3 regions of the Streptomyces sp. NPDC049627 genome follow, and region 3 is predicted to be linked to each of the others. Evidence: riboswitches for the same ligand, from Rfam matches in the RefSeq annotation. Region 3 holds a riboswitch; each other region holds the start of a gene.

Region 1 (5,065 bases), on a different contig from region 3:
GCCGGTCATCGCCGAGCGGTTCGGGTGGCACCGGTGACACCGTCACCACACGCGGGAACCTGCCGGCAAGGCCTAGGGTGACCGAGTGGCGAGAGTGCGGTTGAGCGTGGCGGAGCGGCGTGAGGAGTTGCTGCGGGCCGCCGTGGAGCAGATAGAGGCACGGGGCGTGGCCGCGGTCCGGATCGCCGATGTGGCCTCGGCGCTCGGAGTGAGCAACGCGCTGGTGCTCTATCACTTCGCCTCGAAGGAGAAGCTGGTCGCGGCGGCGTTCGCCCATGCGGCCGAGGGCGACCTGGCCCATCTGCGCAGGCTGCTCGGCCGCCGCACGACGGCACTGCGACGGCTGCGGGCGGCGGTGCGCTGGTACGCGCCGACCGGACAGGCCAAGGGCTGGCGGCTGTGGATCGAGGGCTGGGCGGCCGCGCTGCGCGAGCCGGCGCTGCAGCAGGTCACACGGGAACTGGACCGGCAGTGGAAGGCCGCCCTCGCCGAGGTCATCGCGCAGGGCGTGGCCGCGGACGAGTTCCGCTGCCCCGACCCCACCGGCACGGCCCTACGGCTCACGGCTCTCCTCGACGGGCTCGCCGTACAGCTGACCTCGTACCCGGGCGCGGTGTCACGCGCGCGTGCCCAGGAGTGGGTGGACGAGGCGCTCGCCCGCGAACTGGGGCTGGAACGGGAAGCGTTGACCGCCTCGGGGCGGTGAAGTCGCCGATCGCCGGGCACCCGGTTCACCACGACCACGACAACCTCGTCCGGTTCACCACGGCCACGACAGCCGTGGGGGCCGCGCCCCCTCGAACAGGACACGGCCCACACCGCCGAAACTCCGGCTCAAGCCACCGATTCGATCCGCATCTTGATGTCGTCCGGCGACAGCGCGCCCTTGGCCGTCACATGGTCGCCCGACGACTCCCCCCGCAGACGCCGCCCGATCCACGGCACCAGGTACTCGCGTGCCCAGTGGACGTCGTCCCGGCGGATCTCGAGGGTGCCGCGGGGCGGGAGCGGCGGCCAGGGCTGGTCGGGGTCGGCCGGGACCTCCAGGCCGAGCACCTGGCCTGCGCGCAGCGCCACGCGCGTGTGCCCCTCGGGAGACAGATGGAGCCGGTCGTCGTCCCAGGCCCGGCGGTCCTGGACGGTCTTCAGGGACCACAGGTCCAGCACCGGGCAGTCGTACCGGTCGGCAATGGCCCGCACATGACCGTTGTACGTGGCGATCTTGCCGCGCAGATGCTTCAGCACGGGCACGCCACGGGTGTCGAAGCCGGTCGTCACCATGACGGTGCCGACGGCGGAGGTGAGCCGGACGATCGCCCTCTCGAAGCGCTCGGCCACCTCGTCGGGATCGGTTCCGGGTCGGATGATGTCGTTGCCGCCCGCACAGAACGAGACCAGGTCCGGGGCCAGTTCGACGGCCTTCGGGAGCTGGTCCTCGACGATCTGGTCGAGCAGTTTGCCGCGCACGGCGAGATTGGTGTACTTGAAGTCGCCCTCGGGCCGCCGGTCCGCGAGGAGTACCGCGAACCGGTCGGCCCAGCCGACGAACGCCCCGTCGGGGCCGGGGTCGCCGACGCCCTCGGTGAAGCTGTCCCCCACCGCGACGTACGACCCGATCTCTGCTCTGCTGTCACTCTTCGAATCGCCTGCCACACCGGCATGATCCACCTTCGAATGTGACCTACGCGACCGTAAGGAGGGGTTGACGCGCGGTGAGATAAGCCACTCCTAAAGTGTTGACCAAGCCTGGAATAAGCCTCCGATCAGGGGCGTTGTGGGCTCAACCGCCACACCGAAGGCGACAGACCGAAGGCGACACGCCGAAGGCCGGACCCGGGGATCGGGGTCCGGCCTTCGGTGGCGTGTCAGGAGAGGTGTCGGCGGGGGTCAGCCGATCCCGACGCCCTTGGAGCGGAGGTAGGCGACCGGGTCCACGTCCGAGCCGTAGTCCGGCGTGGTGCGGATCTCGAAGTGCAGGTGCGGGCCGGTCACATTGCCCGTGGCGCCGGAGAGGCCTATCTGCTGCCCCGCGGTCACGCTCTGGCCGGCCGAGACGGAGAGCGAGGACAGGTGGCCGTACTGGGCGTAGTAGCCGTCGGCGAGCCGGATGACGACCTGGTTGCCGTACGCGCCGCCCCAGCCGGCGGAGACGACGGTGCCCGCACCGACGGCCTTCAGCGGGGTGCCGGTGGCGGCGAAGAAGTCGACGCCGGTGTGGTAGCCGCTCGACCACATGCTGCCCGGCACCTTGTACGCGGTGGCGACGGAGGCCGCGGAGACGGGCGCGGTGAAGCCGCCGACGGCAGTGGCGGTGTCGGCGCTCCCGGCGGCCTTGTTCGCCGTCGGGGCGGAGGACTTCGCGGCGGACGGGTCCGACGACGACTTCGAGGTCGACTTCGGGGACGAGGAAGACGAAGAGTGGGACGACTGGGACGACTTGGGGGCGCTCGTCGTGGCCTTCTTGCCGCCGATCGCGAGCTTCAGACCGGGGTGGATCAGCGACGGGTTCTCGCCGACGGCCTCGCGGTTGTCGGCGTAGAGCCGGTGCCAGCCGCCGCTGACATCCTGCTCCTCGGCGATCTTCGAAAGGTAGTCGCCGACCTTCACCGAATAGGTCCGCACGCCCGCCTTCCGCGCGGCATCCTTCTTGTCGGCGGCCTTCTTTTCGGCAAGCTTCTTCTCTGCGACCGGAAGGGACTGAACGGCCTTTTCCGAAGTGGACTGCGCGGGAGCGGCGTGGGCGCCGGTGGCCCCGAAGAGCGGGAGGGCGAGAGCGGCGCCGCCGGTTCCGGCGACGGCGATGGAGCGGGTGAGGCGCGGGGACTTCGGGCGGCGGTGCTTACCCTTCGCGGGCATGGCGAATTCCTCTCCGGCGCCTGCGAGGTGAGCTGTCGGGTGCGGGCTGGAGATGCCCGGCCGCGCCGAACGCGGCTTTACCCCTAGCCTGTTCCGGAGACCGGAACAGGCGGTTCTACCTGTGGGTCCCCCGCTCCTGCCATGGTCGGGTGAGTCGGTGCGGGCTCCGGTCGGCGGCAGGATTCGGCGTCCGTCCGGATTGGTGGCGAACGTAAGCGAGGAAGACGCACAGGAACAAGTGAGAGGTTCCGCCCGAATGCGTTCCTGTTGATCCCTTGCGGGAATTACCGGTCACCCTGAGTGAATTATGGACGCGTCGCCCGACACAAAGCCCCTTGAAAATCACGCGAATTACGTGAACATGACGGGCGACGCTCGGTCACGAATATGACGCTCCTCACGTGACACCGCTCCAGCTCCCCTTGGGTCAGAGCGAGTTGGAATGAAGGCGTCAATTCGGACAGAACCGCTAGATGCGGCGCAGTCGGATAACCGTCGCATCAAGGTCACCGCGCAATCCGGTGCGCAGTCCGTGATGCACCAATACGGCACCTCGGTGAACTTCGCCCGTTTCGCGGCATTCGTACGACGCTGTCGGGTCGAGCCCGCGCAGTCGCAGCGCCGGGACGGCCTCGCCGTGGCTCTGCGCCTGGAGCCAGGCGAGGACGACGGCCTCGTCGCCGTGCACGTACTGCACCGCGCTCAGTCCGCCCCGCGGAGGCCGCAGCCGGTACAGGTCCCCGCGCTGCACGAGGGGCCGGATCTCCTTGTAGAGCTCCACCCACTCCCGCGCCTCGGCGAGCTCCGCCTCCGTCCACTGCGCGAGGTCGCCGCCGACGCCGAGCACGCCCGCCATCGCACTCACGAACCGGAACCGCAGCGAGCTGATCCGGCCGTTGAGCTGGGTGTTCGGACTGTCGGTGACCCACGCGGCCATGACCCGCGCCGGATGGATCTGGCTGAAGCCGTGCTGGATCGCGAGCCGGTCGAGCGGGTCGGTGTTGTCGGACGTCCACACCTGGTCGGTACGGCTCAGCACGCCCAGGTCGATCCGGCCGCCACCTCCCGAGCAGGACTCGAAGGCGACGCCCGGGTGAGCGGCGCGCAGCCGGTCCAGGAGGGCGTAGAAGGCGCGCACGTGGTCCACCCAGAGCCGCTGCGGGTACGGCTCGCCGGGCCAGCCCGCGTCGGTGAAGCAGCGGTTGAAGTCCCACTTCACGTAGTCGATCGGGGCACTGGAGAGGAGCCCGTCCAGCTGGTTCCAGAGGTACTCCTGGACGTCTTCGCGCGCGAGGTTCAGTACGAGCTGATTGCGGAACTCCGTCCGCTTTCGTCCGGTCTGGTGCTGCACCCAGTCCGGGTGGGCCCGGTACAGCTCGCTGTCCGGATTGACCATTTCCGGCTCGACCCAGATGCCGAACTGCATGCCGAGCGCGTGCACGTAGTCGGCGAGCGGCTTGAGGCCGTTCGGGAAGCGGTCGGGGTTGGGCGTCCAGTCGCCGAGCCCGGCGCGGTCGCTGGTGCGCGCCCCGAACCAGCCGTCGTCGACGACGAACAGTTCGACACCGATGGCCGCCGCGCGCCGCGCGAGGGTGCCCTGCTGCTCCTCGGAGATGTCGAACTCGGTCGCCTCCCAGCAGTTGAACAGCACCGGCCGGTCCCGGTCGGCGTCAGGGATCACGTACGCGCGCTGATACGCGTGCCAGGCCCGGCTCGCGCCCCCGAAGCCGCCGTCGCTCCACAGCCCCGCGAAGACCGGCGTCACGAACGACTCCCCCGCCGCCAGCCGCAGCAGCCCCGAGTCGTCGTATCCGACCCCGCCGGTGATCTGCACGCGCGCGTCCGGCAGCTGGGCCACCGCGATCCGCCAGGACCCCGACCAGGCGAGGGCGCAGCCGTACACCTCGCCGCGCTCCTCGGTGGCGTCGGTGTCGAGCGCGACCCAGGGCAGGAGCGGATGCCCGGTGTGGCCGCGGCGGCTGCCGATGACCTTCTCACCGTAGGTGAGGGACGACTGCGTCAGCCGGGACTCCGCGGCCCAGCGTCCGTGCAGCTGCGACAGCCGCCAGTCCTCGCGGTCCGGCAGGGTCCAGGTGGCGGAGTCGGCGCGCAGCAGCTCCAGGTCGGGCCCCTGGTTGGCCAGGGTCACCCAGCGCTCCACGACGTCGTCGCGCATCCGGTAGTGCAGCGTGATGCCCAGCCCGCCGTC
Region 2 (5,065 bases), on a different contig from region 3:
CCGAGATGGTCAAGTTCTGCGCGGAGTACGGCGTCGCGCACGCCGTCACCGGCAAGCTGATCGTCGCGACGGAGCGCGATGAGCTGCCACGGCTGCACGCGCTGGTGCAGCGCGGCCGGGAGAACGGGATTCCGGTACGGGAGCTGGGCGCCACGCAGATCGCGGAGTACGAGCCCGAGGTGCGGGGTCTCGCGGCCATACACGTCGGGACGACGGGCGTGTGCGACTTCGTCGGCGTCGCCCGGCAGCTGGCCGAGGCGTCGGGGGCGGAGATCCGGTACGGCGCGGAGGTCGAGCGGATCGACCGGCGGGCGGAGCTGGGGGTCGCCGTACGGACCACGCGCGGGGACGTGGTGCGGGGGCGGGTGCTGGTGAACTGCGCCGGGCTGTACTGCGACGAGGTGGCCCGGTTGACGGGGGACGAGCCAGGCGTGCGGATCGTGCCGTTCCGGGGCGAGTACTACTCGCTGGCGCGGCCCGGGCTGGTGCGGGGGCTGGTGTATCCGGTGCCGGATCCGGCGTTCCCGTTCCTCGGGGTGCATCTCACGCGCGGGATCGACGGGGATGTGCACATCGGACCCAACGCGGTGCCTGCGCTGGCCCGGGAGGGGTACCGGTGGGGTGTCGTACGGCCGCGGGAGGTCGGCACGACCGTGGCCTGGCCCGGGGTGTGGCGGATGGCGGCGCAGCACTGGCGGTACGGGGCCGGGGAGCTGCGGCGGTCGGTGTCCAAGGGGGCCTTCACGGAGGCGGTGCGGAGGTTGTTGCCCGCGGTGACGTCCGATGATCTGGTGCCTGCGGCGGCGGGGGTGCGGGCGCAGGCGGTGTTGCGGGACGGGTCGCTGGTGGACGACTTCCTGATCAGGGAGGGGGCGCGGGCGGTGCATGTGCTGAATGCGCCGAGTCCGGCGGCCACGGCTTCTCTGCCGATCGGGCGGGAGGTGGCTCGGCGGGCGCTGGCGGTGCTGGAGGCGGCTTGAGCGGGGTGCTCCGAGGGTGCCGGGAAACGCCGGACGGGCTGGGATGCCCGGGCCGGCGTCGAGGAGTGGAGTGCCCTGCAGTGCTGGTCAGAGGCCGGCCGGAGAAAGCCGTGTGCTTCTGGTCCTGCGGATGGCGTACTATGGAGTCACCGACGCGGGGTGGAGCAGCTCGGTAGCTCGCTGGGCTCATAACCCAGAGGTCGCAGGTTCAAATCCTGTCCCCGCTACTGAAGGCTCAGGGCCGGAACTGATCAGTTCAGTTCCGGCCCTGAGTGTTTTCCCCTCACCGCGGACCTTGTCACCAACGGTGATCGGGCGACCGCCCTCCGCATAACAACTGACATACCGTCAATACCTGTGCGCTCCCTGAGGCCCGGCCAACTCGCCCGATTTAGGCCGCTCATGACCCCTAAGTCCCGTCGAAAATAGTTAATGATCAAGCGGAACAGCTTGGAATCCGCACCTCGCGTCTATTAACGTTCGATAACGCAGCGCGGTCGTCCCAGCCGTCACAAGAGGCGGCTCCGTGCGCACGCGCCGAATCCCGCAAGGGAGCCGGGGAACCACCACCCTGGGGTGAATCGCGCGGATTCCGCCGTGAAGTCACGGACGGTATACGCGCGTAGGAGACCTTCCTGCTCCGAACCCGTCAGCTAACCCGGTAGGCGAGAAGGAAGGAAAGGAGTACGCCCACGTGGCGTCCAACAGGCCTGCTACGCAAGCCCCGTTCGTGCCGAGCCAGCGCAGCACCGACACCTTCGGCTACGACCGCTACCGCACCGACGAGGGCCCGTACGAGGAGTGGAACCCCACCGCGGAGTCCATTCGTCCGGTACGCGGCAGGCATCGCGTCGCCAAGCAGCGCGGCGGGGGACTCGCGCGCAGCTCCACGGTTCTCGGCGTCGGTGTCATAGCCGCCGTCGGCGCGGGCGGCATGGCCAGCGCGCAGAGCGGCAAGCCGCCGGTCGCCATCTCCATCCCCGACCTGCCCCTGATCTCCGACGACTCCTCCGCCCCCGAGGACACCGCGAGCGCGCTGAGCACCATGGGCGGCGAGGCGACCGAGGAGACCACCCAGGGCACGAGCGACGCCGGTGAGGCGCTGCGGGCCCGGATCATCGCCCAGGTCGAGCAGCAGCAGGACCAGATCGAGAACAAGGCCGCCGCCGAGGCGATCGCCGCCGCCGAGAAGGAGGCCTCCGCCGCGGCCGCCAAGGCGGAGAAGGAGGCGGAGGCCAAGGCCGCCGCCGCGAAGGCCGAGGCCGAGGAGGAGGCCCGCAAGAAGGCCGAGGCCGAGCGTCTCGCCGAGCTGGCCAAGCAGTACACGCTGCCGACCTCCTCGTACACCATCACCTCGACCTTCGGTCAGGCCGGCGCCTACTGGTCCTCCGGCTACCACACCGGCCTCGACTTCGCCGCCCCCACCGGCACGCTGATCAAGGCGATCCACTCCGGCACGGTCACCTTCGCCGGCTGGGACGGCTCGTACGGCTACAAGACGGAGATCACCCTCGACGACGGCACCGAGCTCTGGTTCGCGCACCAGTCGTCGATCAGCGTCAGCGTGGGCCAGAAGGTCAACACGGGCGACGTCATCGGCCGCGTCGGCGCCACCGGCAACGTGACCGGCGCCCACCTCCACCTCGAGGTGCACCCCGACGGGAACGCGAACGGCATCGACCCGATGGCGTGGCTGCAGAGCAAGGGCCTCACGCCCTGAGGTTCTCCCGCTTCTGACACCCCGGCCCTGATCCACCGGCGGTCCTGACGCCTACCCCCCACGTCAGGGCTGCCGGTTTCCGGATCGCCGGGGTCCGCTTGTTTACGGGAAATTTGCGGGCGTGCCGGAAGACCGGCCTCCGTCAAGGGCGTTGATGCCGAGCATGACTTCTCTTCGCAAGCTCGGCTCCTCCGACCTCGAGGTCTCCCCGCTCGCCCTCGGCGGCAACGTCTTCGGCTGGACCGCCGACGAGGCCCAGTCCTTCGCCGTCCTCGACGCCTACACGGCGGCGGGCGGCAACTTCATCGACACGGCCGACTCGTACTCGGCGTGGGCCGAGGGCAACGTGGGCGGCGAGTCCGAGACGATCATCGGCAAGTGGGTGCGGGCACGCGGCAACCGGGACGACGTCCTCATCGCCACGAAGGTCAGCCAGCACCCAGACTTCCAGGGCCTGACCGCGGCCAACATCAAGGCCGCCGCCGACGCCTCCCTGCGCCGCCTCGGCACCGACCGCATCGACCTCTACTACACCCACTTCGACAAGCCTGAAGTCCCGGTCGAGGAGATCATCGGCGCCCTGGACGAGCTGGTGAAGGCGGGCAAGGTACGGCACATCGCCGCCTCCAACATCTCCCCCGAGCGGCTGCGGGCGTCCCTGGACATCTCCGACCGTGAGGGCCTCGCCCGGTACGTGGCCCTGCAGCCCCACTACAACCTGGTCTCCCGCGACACCTACGAGGGCGAACTCCAGGACCTCGCCGAGCGGGAAGGCCTCGCGGCGGTCCCGTACTACGCCCTGGCGTCCGGCTTCCTCACGGGCAAGTACCGCGCCGGTACGACGGTGGGGAGCCCGCGCGCCCAGGGCGCCGGCAGGTACCTGGAGACGGAGCGGGGGCGCAACGTGCTCGCCGCCCTCGACGAGATCGCCCAGACCCACGAGGTGCCGGTGGCCACGGTGGCCCTGGCGTGGCTGGCGTCGCGGCCGACGGTCGCGGCCCCGATCGCCTCGGCCCGGACCGTCGAGCAGCTGCCCGCGCTGCTGGGCGTCGGAGAGCTGACGCTGACGGAGGGGGAGCTGGAGAGGCTGACAGCGGCTTCCGCCTGACGTCCTGCGAGGTCACGTCCGATACGGGTTGTACACGGGATACGGCGCCGTCGGCCCGTACAGGGGCCCCTGTCCGTGCATGGGCCCCTGTCCGTACATGGGCCCGTGCCCGTACATCGGCCCGTGCCCCGGCCCGTACGGCTGCCACTGAACCGGCGCCGGATATCCATACGCCGGCCAGGCCTGCGCGGCATTCAGCGCCGGGCGTGCGAACGCCCGGCGCCCCCACAGCTCGTGCAGCAACTCCCGTTCCCGTACGGCGAAGTCGGCGCCGGCCCGCCCACGGCGCCCCCGGTGCCGCAGGAACGCCAGCGACGTGGCGTACGCCTCGTACTGCGCCACCTCCCGGGCCGCCGCCCGCCCCCCGTGGCGCCGCGCGTACTGCCGGGCCACCCGCCGGGCCCGCATCGAGCCGAGCGCGAACGGTTCGCCCGGGGTCAGCCACCCGGCCGCGACGTAGGCGGGCAGTTCCTCGCGCACGGTCCTCAGCTCGCGCTGCCGGGTCCAGATCACCAGCCAGGTCAGCAGCCCGAACGCGGGCACCATGAAGGCCACGTACACGGCGAAGAAGCCGTACTCGCCGAGCGCCGACGAGCCGTTCCAGGTGGCGTGCATGCCCATGGCGAGCAGAAGCCCGGAGACCGGGAGGAGAACGCGGCGCAGATGCTGGCGCGGGCCCGACAGCGCGGCGATGCCGAAGCCGATGCCGGTGAGGACGGTGAAGAGGGGGTGCGCGAAGGGCGACATGATGACGCGGACGAAGAAGGTCGCCGCGGTGACGGAGGCGATGCCGCTGTCGCCGGAGAGCTGGTCGGTGCCGAAGGCGGTGCCGAGGTAGAGGATGTTCTCGGTGAAGGCGAAGCCGGTGGCGGTGACCCCGGCTATCACCACGCCGTCGACGATTCCGGTGAAGTCCTGTCTGCGGAAGAGAAAGACGAGCAGGACGGCGGCCGCCTTGGCCGTCTCCTCCACGATGGGCGCTATGACGGTCGCGCCGAGGGTGTCCGCGTGCGACGGATCGGCCGTCGCGGTCGCTATCCACCGGGTCGCGAAGCTGTTGGCGACGATCGCTATCAGCGCCGCCGCGCAGGCGCCCCAGGCGAAGGAGAAGAGCAGGTTGCGCCAGGGGCCCGGCTCGACCCGGTCCAGCCACCGGAAGGCGGCGACCAGCAACGGCACGGGCAGGACGGCGAGCCCGAGCCCGACCAGGAACCCTTCGGTGCCGGTCTGCTCACGCACCAGCGCGAGGATGACCAG
Region 3 (5,065 bases):
TTTCGGGGCCGGAGTCGTCGAGGTACGGCAGCAGGGGGTGCGTTCGCTCCGGCGGGGTCACCTGGGCCGCCTCCAGCGCGTCCAGCGGGGTGATCCACGCCGACACCGACGTGGCGAAGGACTTGCCGAGGAACGGGCCGAGGGGGACGTACTCCCAGGCCTGGATGTCGCGGGCCGACCAGTCGTTGAGCAGGCACAGGCCGAAGACGTGTTCGCGGAAGTCGCCCAGCGCCACCGGTTCGCCCATCTGCGACGGTGTGCCGACCACGAAGCCGACCTCGGCCTCGATGTCCAGGCGTACGGAGGGGCCGAAGACCGGCGCCGGGTCAGTGGGGGCCTTGCGCTGGCCGGACGGCCGTACGACATCCGTGCCGGAGACGACGACCGTGCCCGAGCGGCCGTGGTAACCGATCGGCAGGTGCTTCCAGTTGGGGGTCAGGGCGTCCGCGGCGTCCGGGCGGAAGATCTGGCCGACGTTGCGGGCGTGGTTCTCGGAGGCGTAGAAGTCGACGTAGTCCGCGACCTCGAAGGGGAGGTGCAGGGTCACGGAGGACAGCGGATGGAGGAGGTCCGCGATGGCCTCCTGGTGCGCCGGCACCGTCACCCACGCTGTCAGGGCGCGCCGCACGTCCGACCAGGTGGTGCGGCCCGCGGCGAGCAGCGGGTTGAGGGAGTCCTGGGCGAGCAGTGGGGCGTACGGCGAGCCGAGCGTGTGGGCCGCCTTGCCCGCGTCGAGGACGTGGTCGCCGAGCCGGACGCCGACCCTGCGAGCGGAGTCCGAGCCGGGGAGGGAGAAGACGCCGTAGGGAAGGTTGTGCGCGCCGAAGGGGTCGCCCTCGGGGAGATCGAAGGGGGGCATGGGGTGCTGCCTCACTCTCATCCGCTCCGTGTCCATGTGGTCGGGCCACACGTTACGGCCTCCGAAAAAGATCTTCGGTGTGCCGGTCACAACTGCTTCCTTGGTTCCGTCAGTGCAGTGAAGACGGAAGCGCGGACAACGGACACAGGAGGCACGAACCATGCAGGCACGAACCATGCAGGCACGGATGACCAACCCGGCGTACATCCTCTCCGGCGCGGGGAAGGGGATCGGTACCCTCCTGCAGGCCATCGGTGAGGGCGGCCTGGATCAGGAGCTCGCCGAGATCGTCGGGCTGCGTGCCAGCCAGATCAACGGGTGCGGTGCCTGTGTGCACGGCCATGCGGGCAACCTGCGCAAAGCAGGGGTGAGCGAGGAGCGGATCGACGCCGTCTCCGCCTGGCGTGAGGCGCCCTGGTTCACCGACGCCGAGCGGGCCGCGCTGCAGCTGACCGAGGCGATGACGAGGCTCGCGGACCGTTCGCACGAGTCGGTGCCGGACGCGCTCTGGGACGAAGTGGCCGACCACTTCGACGAGAAGGAGCTGTCGGCGCTGATCCTCACCATCGCCGTCATCAACATGTTCAACCGAATCAACACCACCATCAAGGAGCCCGCAGGCACCACGTGGGGGTGAAATCGCAACAAGTGGAGGCCAGTTGTCGCCCGAAAGCACAAAGGCGGACAGGACTGGAAGCAGAAGCGGAACCAGCACGGCAACCGGAACAGGTGTCAACACATGTGAACGCAGCAGCCGTCCGGTTCGCGTCGAGTCGATGGGGCGTCCTGTCCGTATTCTCTGATCATGGCCGCACCTATCGCATATTCACTCATCGCCACTGACCTGGACGGGACGCTGCTCCGAGGCGACGACACGCTCTCGGACCGGTCCATCGACGCACTCGCGCTGGTGGCGGCGGCCGGTGCCCAGCACCTCGTCGTGACGGGGCGGCCGGCACCCAGAGTGCGGCCGCTCCTCGACGAACTGGGCAGCGGGGGGCTCGCGGTGTGCGGACAGGGCGCGCAGTTGTACGACGCCGGCGCGGACGGTCTGCTGTGGTCCGTCACCCTGGACCGGGAGTTGGCGGAGACCGCGCTCGGCAAGATCGAGGCAGAGGTCGGGCAGGTGTACGCGGCCGTCGACCAGGACGGTGTCGACGGGCTCACGCTCATCGAGCCCGGGTACCTGATGCCCCACCCCACCCTGCCCGCCGTACGTGTCCGGCACCGCGACGACCTGTGGTGCGAGCCGATCAGCAAGGTACTGCTGCGTCATCCCAGCCTGTCGGACGACGAGTTGGCGGCGACGGCGCGTTCGGTGGTCGGCTCCCTCGCCACCGTCACCATGTCGGGGCCCGGGACCGTCGAACTCCAGCCATGCGGCATCACCAAGGCGACCGGTCTCGCGCTCGCCGCCGAACATCTCGGTCTCGGCCCGCAGGAGACCATCGCCTTCGGTGACATGCCCAACGACATCCCCATGTTCGACTGGGCCGCCCGCGGGGTCGCCATGGCCAACGCCCATCCCGAACTCAAGGCGGTCGCCGACGAGATCACCCTGTCGAACGAGGACGACGGCATCGCCGTCGTCCTCGAGAGACTGTTCATGGGCAGTATGGCCGATTTCGGCCACTAAGGGCCTTTTGGACGGAAAGGCTGGTTCTTCGGGTACTTGGGCTGTTGGCCCGATGTCGGCCTAGTAGGGGCCGTTCACGTTGTCGATCGAGCCGTACCGCGCGGCCGCGTAGTTGCAAGCGGCCACGATGTTCGCGACCGGGTCGAACGGGTCGTACACCGTGCCCGGTACGTGGTAGGCGGCGAACGTCGGGTCGATGACCTGCAGGAGGCCCTTGGACGGAGTGCCCGCGGCGGCGTTGGAGTCCCAGCCGTTCATGGCGGTGGGGTTGCCGGACGACTCGCGCATGACATTGCGGTAAATACCGTCGTAAGACCCGGGAATTCCGTTCTGGGACATGATGTCCAGTGCGTTACGGATCCAGCCGTCCAGGTTGTTCGGGTACGTCTTCACGGAGGACTGGGTGGCGTGGGCCACGGACGACTTCTTGACGGGCGCGGAAGCCTTGCCGGCCGTCGTGCTCGCCTTCTTCGTCGCCCGGACCTTCAGGTCGAGGCCCGGGTGGATCAACCGGGGGTTGTCGCCGACGGCCTTGCGGTTGTCCTTGTAGAGCTGTCGCCAGCCGCCCTGTGCGTCGTAGCGGTCCGCGATCCCGTAGAGCGAGTCGCCCTTCTTCGTGGTGTACGTGATGGAGCCGGTCTTCGCCACGGCGGGGGCCTGGGCGGGCTCTGCGGCGCCCGCGGTGGTCGCGCTCAGGAGCGGGAGGGCGAGAGCGGCGGTGCCGGTTCCGGCGGCGACGACGTGTCGGGTGAGCGGGTTGGTGCGGGGGCGGCGGTGCTTGCCTCGGGCCATGGCGCTGTTCCTCTCCGACGCCTGCGAGGTGAGCTGTCGGGTTCGGGCGGGAGATGCCCGGCCGCGCCGCCCTGCGGCAGCGCGACTTCACCCCGAGCCGCGCCGGTGCGCCATCAAGGCGGCCGGTTCGGCGACTTACCTGGGTCCCCCGCTCCTGCCGTGCGTGTGTGAGTGCGTCGGTGGATGACTCGGGCGGCGGCAGGATTCGGCGTCCGCCCGGCTGAGCGGGAACGTATGCGAGAGCACATGCCCGGAACAAGTGCCAACGTCGCCTGTCGTGCCGGTTGACCATGGTCTGGTGGGTATGGGGTGCTTGATCCTTTGCGGTTGCCAAGACTCAACTTGCGTTTGAGGTAAGGGGAGACGGGATGTGCCACGTGGGAGGCGTGGGGGTGGTCGCGTGACTCAACTCACTTGCATCCACAAGAGTGGCAAATCGGGCAATGAGTCCAACTCGCCGTTAAATGGCTGTCCGTAGAGTCCGTTTCTCCCGTGTGGGGCGGAAAGGCTCCTCTTTGTGTCGCTTGCGGGTCACCCCGCCCGGGAGTGCCCAACGCCCCCGCGTTCTCGCTCACTTCGAAGGCGAAGTGCGTCGATGGCGCATGTCGGCCGCGAAGGATGGAACCTCTCGCGGAGTGCGCGTCGTTGTCATGGTGATCGTCCGTGGCGCCGGCTACCGGCCGCGGTCATCGCGGTCATCGCGGTGATCGCAGTGATCGTGGTGATCGCGGTGAGTGGCTCGAGTGTGAGGGGTGCGGTCTGGTGAGGTGGCGAGGCCGCATCGGAAGGGGACTACGGCTGGCCGTCGCGGCTCCTGGTGGCATGCCCATGTCGCCCGAACGGGTGTGTCCGCGAGATGTGGCTGGAGGGTGCGGGCGAGCGTGCCTCTGGGCCGGTCGGGGGAGGTGCGGATGTCGCGGGGCGGAGGGTCGCTGCCTGGCTCGATGATGACGTCGAGTCGGGATACAGGCGGGTACTTCCCTATAAGTCGATGGATGTCCGGCCTTATCAGGTGATCAAAAACATACCGGTCGTGATCCGATACCGCCCGTGGTGGACGGGTGGGCGGCATCGGTGATCGAAACGTGACCGGATACGCTGACTTGAGTGATGGCAGCGACCTATCGACAAACCGTGTAACCGCCAGTAGACACCAGCAGACAGGAGACCCCTCGTGACCGTCGTCGGGCCGTTCGGGCTGAGCGTGCGGGACCAGGCTCTGGAAGCCGATGTCCAGGCCGGATTGGCGGCTGTCGAGGAGGGATTGCTCGAAGCCACCAAGAGTGAGGTCCCCTTCATCACCGAGGCCGCCCAGCACCTGGTGCGAGCGGGCGGAAAGCGGTTCCGGCCGTTGCTCGTGATGCTCGCGGCCCAGTTCGGGGACCCGTATGCGCCGGGGGTCGTGCCGTCGGCGGTGGTGGTGGAGCTGACCCATCTGGCGACGCTGTACCACGACGACGTGATGGACGAGGCTGCGGTGCGGCGCGGTGTCGAGAGCGCCAACGCCCGCTGGGGTAACTCGGTCGCCGTCCTGACCGGGGATTTCCTCTTCGCGCGGGCCTCGCACATCCTCGCCGACCTCGGGCCGGAGGCGGTGCGGGTGCAGGCCGAGGCGTTCGAGCGGCTGGTCACCGGGCAGATCCTGGAGACGGCGGGACCGCAGGACGGGCGGGATCCCGTGGAGCACTACCTGGACGTGCTGAGCGGGAAGACCGGGTCGCTGGTGGCGGTGTCGTGCCGGTTCGGGGCGATGATGTCGGGCGCCGACGAGACGGTGG

The links. A riboswitch is a leader RNA that binds a small molecule or an ion and turns the genes downstream of it on or off. The one in region 3 is predicted to bind cyclic di-AMP.
Region 1: it holds a riboswitch for cyclic di-AMP, as region 3 does, so the genes downstream of both, ACIBU0_RS03850 (peptidoglycan DD-metalloendopeptidase family protein) here and ACIBU0_RS20345 (transglycosylase SLT domain-containing protein) in region 3, are expected to answer to the same signal.
Region 2: it holds a riboswitch for cyclic di-AMP, as region 3 does, so the genes downstream of both, ACIBU0_RS05025 (M23 family metallopeptidase) here and ACIBU0_RS20345 (transglycosylase SLT domain-containing protein) in region 3, are expected to answer to the same signal.

What each region holds. Positions count from the first base shown of each region.
Region 1 covers NZ_JBITLW010000001.1:871,540-876,604, forward strand. Annotated here, with positions in the region: gene ACIBU0_RS03835 (Glu/Leu/Phe/Val dehydrogenase dimerization domain-containing protein) at 1-37, shown strand, start outside; gene ACIBU0_RS03840 (TetR/AcrR family transcriptional regulator) at 86-706, shown strand; gene ACIBU0_RS03845 (SGNH/GDSL hydrolase family protein) at 835-1,653, opposite strand; gene ACIBU0_RS03850 (peptidoglycan DD-metalloendopeptidase family protein) at 1,888-2,856, opposite strand; cyclic di-AMP (ydaO/yuaA leader) riboswitch at 2,861-3,018, opposite strand; gene ACIBU0_RS03855 (alpha-galactosidase) at 3,326-5,065, opposite strand, start outside.
Region 2 covers NZ_JBITLW010000002.1:18,937-24,001, forward strand. Annotated here, with positions in the region: gene lhgO (L-2-hydroxyglutarate oxidase) at 1-980, shown strand, start outside; tRNA gene ACIBU0_RS05020 (tRNA-Met) at 1,134-1,207, shown strand; cyclic di-AMP (ydaO/yuaA leader) riboswitch at 1,506-1,663, shown strand; gene ACIBU0_RS05025 (M23 family metallopeptidase) at 1,675-2,700, shown strand; gene ACIBU0_RS05030 (aldo/keto reductase) at 2,864-3,808, shown strand; gene ACIBU0_RS05035 (PrsW family intramembrane metalloprotease) at 3,821-5,065, opposite strand, start outside.
Region 3 covers NZ_JBITLW010000007.1:158,827-163,891, forward strand. Annotated here, with positions in the region: gene fahA (fumarylacetoacetase) at 1-859, opposite strand, end outside; gene ACIBU0_RS20335 (carboxymuconolactone decarboxylase family protein) at 1,035-1,496, shown strand; gene ACIBU0_RS20340 (HAD family hydrolase) at 1,665-2,495, shown strand; gene ACIBU0_RS20345 (transglycosylase SLT domain-containing protein) at 2,556-3,287, opposite strand; cyclic di-AMP (ydaO/yuaA leader) riboswitch at 3,293-3,476, opposite strand; gene ACIBU0_RS20350 (polyprenyl synthetase family protein) at 4,462-5,065, shown strand, end outside.